One region of the Thermosynechococcus sp. HY596 genome, then DNA from elsewhere that is predicted to be linked to it. Evidence: predicted binding sites of a transcription regulator. Region 1 holds the regulator's gene; the other holds the start of a gene.

What was found. Region 1 encodes HrcA, which represses chaperone genes, less so after heat shock. Its sites were predicted from a motif close to TTAGCACTCNNANNNTNNGAGTGCTAA; they were not measured.
Region 2: the regulator HrcA is predicted to act here: its motif matches at 1,458-1,484, upstream of groES (co-chaperone GroES).

Annotation. Positions count from the first base shown of each region.
Region 1 covers NZ_CP130346.1:2,526,581-2,529,698, forward strand. The annotation lists gene carA (glutamine-hydrolyzing carbamoyl-phosphate synthase small subunit) at 1-645, opposite strand, end outside; gene hrcA (heat-inducible transcriptional repressor HrcA) at 739-1,797, opposite strand; gene QYC28_RS12425 (recombinase family protein) at 1,934-3,118, opposite strand, start outside.
Region 2 covers NZ_CP130346.1:1,766,268-1,769,385, reverse strand. The annotation lists gene QYC28_RS08735 (MORN repeat-containing protein) at 1-153, opposite strand, end outside; gene QYC28_RS08730 (carbohydrate ABC transporter permease) at 572-1,396, shown strand; gene groES (co-chaperone GroES) at 1,584-1,895, shown strand; gene groL (chaperonin GroEL) at 1,964-3,118, shown strand, end outside.

The DNA of each region.
Region 1 (3,118 bases):
AATCACACGGCAGCCATAGCTGGCCAAGCGACGGAGAATATTGCGCTTCACACCAAAGTCAATGGCCACAACTGTTAGCGGTGGCTCTTCGCTGGCCGTTTGGGGACGAAATTCCCAGGCCGGGGGCGTTGGCTCTGTCCATTCATAGGGGGTGCGGGTGGTCACCACCTTGGCTAGATTTTGTCCCTGCATACTGGGAGCGGCAAGGACTTTTTGCAGCAGTTCAACGGGATCAAGGATTTCCGTGGAGATGCCGCCATTCATGGCACCGACAGTACGAATTTTGCGGGTGAGGGCGCGGGTGTCAATCCCATAAATTGCGGGAATGCGATGGGCTTTGAGGTAATCAGGTAAGGATTGTTGCGATCGCCAGTTACTGGGAATGTCACAGATATTGCGAGCAACCGCACCGCGCACTTGGGGGCGATCGGATTCATCGTCTTCGGGCGTGGTTCCGGTATTGCCCAACTCAGGGTAGGTGAATGTCACGATTTGACCACAATAGCTTGGGTCAGTGAGTACCTCTTGATAACCCGTCATGCCGGTATTAAAGACCACTTCGCCAATGGCCGTTCCCGGTGCCCCAAAGGAAAAACCGCGAAAGACTGAACCATCGGCAAGAACCAGCAAGGCGGGTGTCGGCATTTCAATATCTCCAACTGGGAAAGCCCAATAGTTTATTGTGCATGATAAAGCCGGCCGTTGACTGCACAAGAATTCTCTGATGTTTTGATTTTCTTACTTGCGGCGACTCACCTGTTCGGTTAGATAATCTGCCGCTGTGGCCACTAGGGGAATAATCCGTGCATAGGGCATCCGCGTCGGCCCTAGAATGCCAATACTGCCCACGGGGGAGTCCCCATAGCAATAGCAGGAATAAACCAATGTACAGGACTGCATCGGCGCTAAGGTATTTTCACTGCCAATGCGGATTTGCACCTGCGAGGGGGCTTGGCTGTCGCTACTGATCAAGGGAGCCAGTTGATCCTGTTGGTCTTCGAGAAGATGCAGTAGCATTTGTACCTGCTCCACTTGGGAAAACTCTGGCTGCTGGAGAACATCGGCAAGACCACTGATGACAAAGGAGGTGCCTTGCTGGCTGTAGCGATCGCTCAACTGCCGCAGTAGGGTCTGAAGCTGCTGACTGTAGGTCTGAAACTCCAAATCCAGTTTTTGCCAGTCAATGGCACTGAGTTCCACCAGCGATCGCCCCTGCAACTGATGGTTAAGAAAGTTGGTAAGCACCTGTACAGTCCGCTCCCGCAGCTCAGGATCCTCTTCCCCTTGATCCAATTGGATCAGGGCGGATTGGGTTTCATAGGTATCGAGAACAAGAATGACCATCACTTGGTGCGGCTCTAAAGCCACCAGCTGAATGAGGCGAATCTGCCGCTCCAAACGATTGGGCAGCGTGATCAGCGTAATGTAACCGCTGAGATCTGAGAGCAACTGCGCCGCTTGCCGCAAGATCACCTCAAGACGTTGTTGTCCCCAGATAAACCGCTCACTCAAGAGGCTCTCAGCTTTGCGAGCCACATCGGGAATGGGCTGGATTAGTTCATCCACATAGACGCGATAGCCAGAATCAGAGGGCACCCGCCCTGCGGAGGTGTGGGGTTGGTAAAGCAGGCCACTTTTTTCGAGGAGCAGCATCGTATTGCGCACCGTGGCCGGGCTGACGTTGAGGTTGTATTCCGTGGCGATCGCCTTTGAGCCAACAGGTTCTGCGGTGGCAATGTAATGGTTAATGGTGGCGCCCAGAATTTGCTTTTGGCGATCGCTGAGTTCAATCGTCATAACCCCTTACACCTGTGACTTGTTATCTGTGTTTTTTATCTATCTATAAACTAGCCTTTGTATTTCAGCAATTCTGAGTTGCAACTTGCCGCTATGGCGATTGGTCTTTTGTGACTAAAAACTCAGCTAGAAATGGCTAAGCAGTACTGCCAATGGGGGATTCCCAAATAAATTGCAGATGGATCGACCAAGGCTGGCAGGGGCGGCTGGTCACCTCGATCGCCCGCAAAAATTCCCGTAGATAAAACCGTTGCTCCGCTGCCGAGAGTTGGTACCAAAATTGCGGCTGACCAAGGGTCACCGCTAGTTGCACAAGATTGCTAGGAGGCAATTGCGCCTGCTGTGCTTCAAGTTGTGCCCGTTCCCCAGCCAGTTTATAGCGGCGCAGTTGAGCGGTTTCGGGATCCAAGAGGCCTTGGGCTTCTAGTTCGGCAAGGCGGTGCAGTTGGGTTTCAATTGCTTGCAGTTGAGCCGTCAGCGGTGGCGGCAGCAGCGACAGTTGGGCGATCGCGGGCGGCAGGCGCTCAGCAATTTGATCAATCACAGCAGCCAAAGCCGCGTCGTAGGGAATGCTGCGACACTTGGGGGAGAGGGGACAGTGGAGGGGACGCAAATAGGCATATTGGCTCGGTTGGCGGTAGGGTTGCACCTGAGTCCGGCCAAAGCGTTGCTGACATTGGCGGCAAATCACCAATCCCGCCAGAGGATGGGGGGCACTGGCACTGCGACGAGGCAGAGAGCGTTGGCGTCGCAACAGCCGATCCACCTGAGCCGCTTCATCGGGGGCAATCAGGGGGGCATGGGTCTGGGGAATCACCGTTTTCCCTTGGTAGTAGAGATGGCCGCGATAGACGGGGTGGGTCAACCAGCGCCGACCGGTCGCTACGCTAATCTGCTTGTGGTGGGTGGTGGCAATAAAGCGCACCGCCGCACTGAGGGAGCCATAGAGGAGAAAATGCTCGACAAAATCCTTGACGACAACGGCTGCCGCTCGATCAATGACATAGTGCTCTTTGCCGCGGCGATAGCCATAGGGAGCACGACCCGGCGGCGGACGGTGCTTGAGACGATTGCGGGCATGGCTGTGGCAGAGGGTTTGCTGGTGGAGTTGCTGCTTTACCTGATCCCAAAGGGCTAAGAGTTGATCGCCACTGGGGGGGCGATCGCTCACGTAGCCTTCGGCTAGGGCAATCACGGTAATACCCGCTGCCTCCAGTTGCCGCAGGCGATCGCTCACTTCCATCACCGTTTGGCCAAGGGCACTTAATTGGTGCAACAGCCAATAGCCCGGTGCTAACCGCTGCAACCAGTACCGCAACTG
Region 2 (3,118 bases), 760 kb from region 1:
GGTAACATCCCCGGTGACACGCCGCCCTTCATAGACGGCAATTTGGGCAGTTACAGGAGCTAAGTGCAGGGTTGCACATCCTAAACCAACAAGGCAAGAACTCATCACCCAGCGGTAAATAACAGCAGGATTTGGGTTGTACAGATGAGTCATTACTGGACACTCCACAAGGGTGGACAATTGCAACTTCTCTAACTGGCACAGCTTGTCTCCTATGCAAACTTGGGGAGGAAACTCAAAGCTTTGTCTTGGAATCGGTCTCTGTGCCTGCAGCACTTTGAATAAGCAAGTCCTCAGGAGGATGGTCAAACACTCTCTTGCGAGACGCAAAGGGTGGTATAGTGCTCCCTTGATAGCGTCTTGAGCAAAATCTTGATTGCAAGGATGTCCTCAAGCGCCCTCCCAACCCCCTGAGTGGGGCAGATAAATCTCTATGAAAGGGGGAAGGAGAATGTACCTCACTGGCAGTTAAAGCAGGGATGAGGGAGAATTGGACATGCAGCCCTCGCCAAGAGGCTGGCTTTCCGAAGGGCGCAGGGTTTTGTTTGGGGAGCGGAAGGTTGTGGATGGGCTGAAACGGCTCTTGGGCAGGGGTCACTCCTTGGGGTTGACCCTAGTATTGACACTGGGGGCGTTGCTGGTTCTCAGCCCCCTACTGGTGGTGCTCTGTACGTCGGGCTGGCCACCGGGAACCCTACCTACCCAATTGTTGCCACCCCAAGGCTGGACATGGCAGAGCTATCAGGCAGCATGGCAGCAGGGACACTTTATCTTGGCCTTTGCCAACTCAACGTTTGTGGCTTTGGCGGTAACGGCGCTCCAGTTGGTGACCTCAGCCCTAGCGGGTTACGCCCTTGCGCGACTTTCGTTTCCGGGGCAACAGACGATGTTGCTGCTGATGCTGGCAACCCTAGTGATCCCATTTCAACTTTTGGTAATCCCAATTTTCCTCATCCTCAAGGCGGGTCATCTGATCAATACCTATGGCGCCTTGATCTTGCCGACGGCGGCCAATGGCTTTGGCATCTTTTTGATGCGGCAGTTTTTTCTCACATTGCCCGTTGCCCTTGAGGAGGCCGCCCTCTTGGATGGAGCCAATCGCTGGCAAGTGCTCTGGCATATTCTCTTGCCCCTGAGCCGACCGGCCTTGGTCACACTCTTTATCTTCACCTTCATTGGGGAGTGGAATGATCTCTTTAAGCCCTTGGTCTTTACCACCAAGCCAGAGCTGATCACGGTGCAGCTTTCCTTGGCCAATTTTCAGGAGCAGTTCACCAATGATTGGCCGTTGATGATGGCGGCGGCGGTGATTGCCACTGTGCCAGTGATGATTTTGTTTATTTTGGGTCAGCGGCAACTGATTCGCGGCATTGCCACCACGGGGCTAAAGAGCTAAAGTTCCGTTCGGAAAACCGTACTGCAACAGGAGTTGCGATCGCCAACCCTCTCTCGCTACATTAGCACTCGAAGGGTGAGAGTGCTAAACAATTGCAAGTGATGCTCTTGCCCCCCAGAAACTGCGCGATGAGCCGTGCAGTGAGTGCTATCAATCCATACTCTTACAATTGGGAGAACAGTACGCTATGGCAGCCGTATCTCTAAGCGTTTCAACTGTGAAGCCTTTGGGCGATCGCATTTTTGTCAAAGTCAGCGAAAGTGAAGAACGTACCGCAGGGGGCATCCTCCTGCCCGACAACGCCCGTGAAAAACCCCAAGTGGGCGAAGTGACCGCCGTTGGTCCTGGCAAACTCACTGAAGACGGCAAGCGTCAGCCCATGGATGTGAAAGTGGGGGACAAAGTGCTGTACTCCAAATATGCCGGTACTGAAGTGAAACTGGCGGGCGAAGACTACGTTCTCCTCTCGGAAAAAGACATCTTGGCCATTGTTGGCTAAGTCGCTGACACTCCTTCATTTCTGTGCGATTTTTCATCACTGTTGAACGATTGAGGTAGGAAACACCTATGGCGAAGCGCATTATCTACAACGAAAATGCTCGTCGTGCCCTCGAAAAAGGGATGGACATCTTGGCTGAATCCGTGGCCGTGACCCTTGGTCCCAAAGGGCGGAACGTGGTTCTGGAGAAAAAATTTGGCGCTCCCCAAATTGTCAACGACGGGGTGACGATCGCCAAGGAAATTGAACTGGAAGATCACATTGAAAACACCGGTGTGGCGCTGATCCGCCAAGCCGCCTCGAAAACCAATGATGCTGCCGGTGACGGTACAACTACGGCAACGGTTCTTGCCCATGCCATGGTGAAAGAGGGGCTGCGCAACGTGGCTGCCGGTGCTAACCCCATTGCCCTGAAACGCGGGATTGACAAAGCCACCCACTTCCTTGTCGAAAAAATTGCTGAACATGCCCGTCCGGTGGAAGATTCCAAAGCCATTGCCCAAGTGGCAGCGATCTCTGCCGGTAACGATGAAGAAGTGGGTCGGATGATTGCCGATGCCATGGACAAAGTGGGCAAAGAAGGCGTGATCTCCCTCGAAGAAGGCAAATCCATGACCACCGAACTCGAGGTCACTGAGGGGATGCGCTTTGACAAGGGCTACATCTCCCCCTACTTTGCCACCGACACCGAGCGCATGGAAGCGGTGCTTGATGAACCCTTCGTGCTGATCACCGACAAGAAAATTACCTTAGTGCAAGATCTGGTGCCGATCCTCGAACAAGTGGCTCGCGCCGGTAAGCCGCTGGTGATCATTGCTGAAGACATCGAGAAAGAAGCCTTGGCGACCCTCGTGGTCAACCGTCTGCGCGGTGTCTTGAATGTGGCTGCGGTGAAAGCTCCCGGCTTTGGCGATCGCCGTAAAGCAATGCTCGAAGATATTGCCGTCCTCACAGCGGGTCAAGTGATCACCGAAGATGCCGGTCTGAAGCTGGAAAATGCCAAGCTGGATATGCTCGGTAAAGCTCGCCGCATCACCATCACCAAAGATCACACCACGATTGTGGCCGAAGGCAATGAAAAAGCCGTCAAAGCTCGCTGCGAGCAAATCCGTCGCCAAATCGAAGAAACCGACTCTAGCTACGACAAAGAAAAACTGCAGGAGCGGTTGGCCAAACTGGCCGGTGGGGTGGCCGTGATTAAAGTCGGTGCTGCCACTGAAACC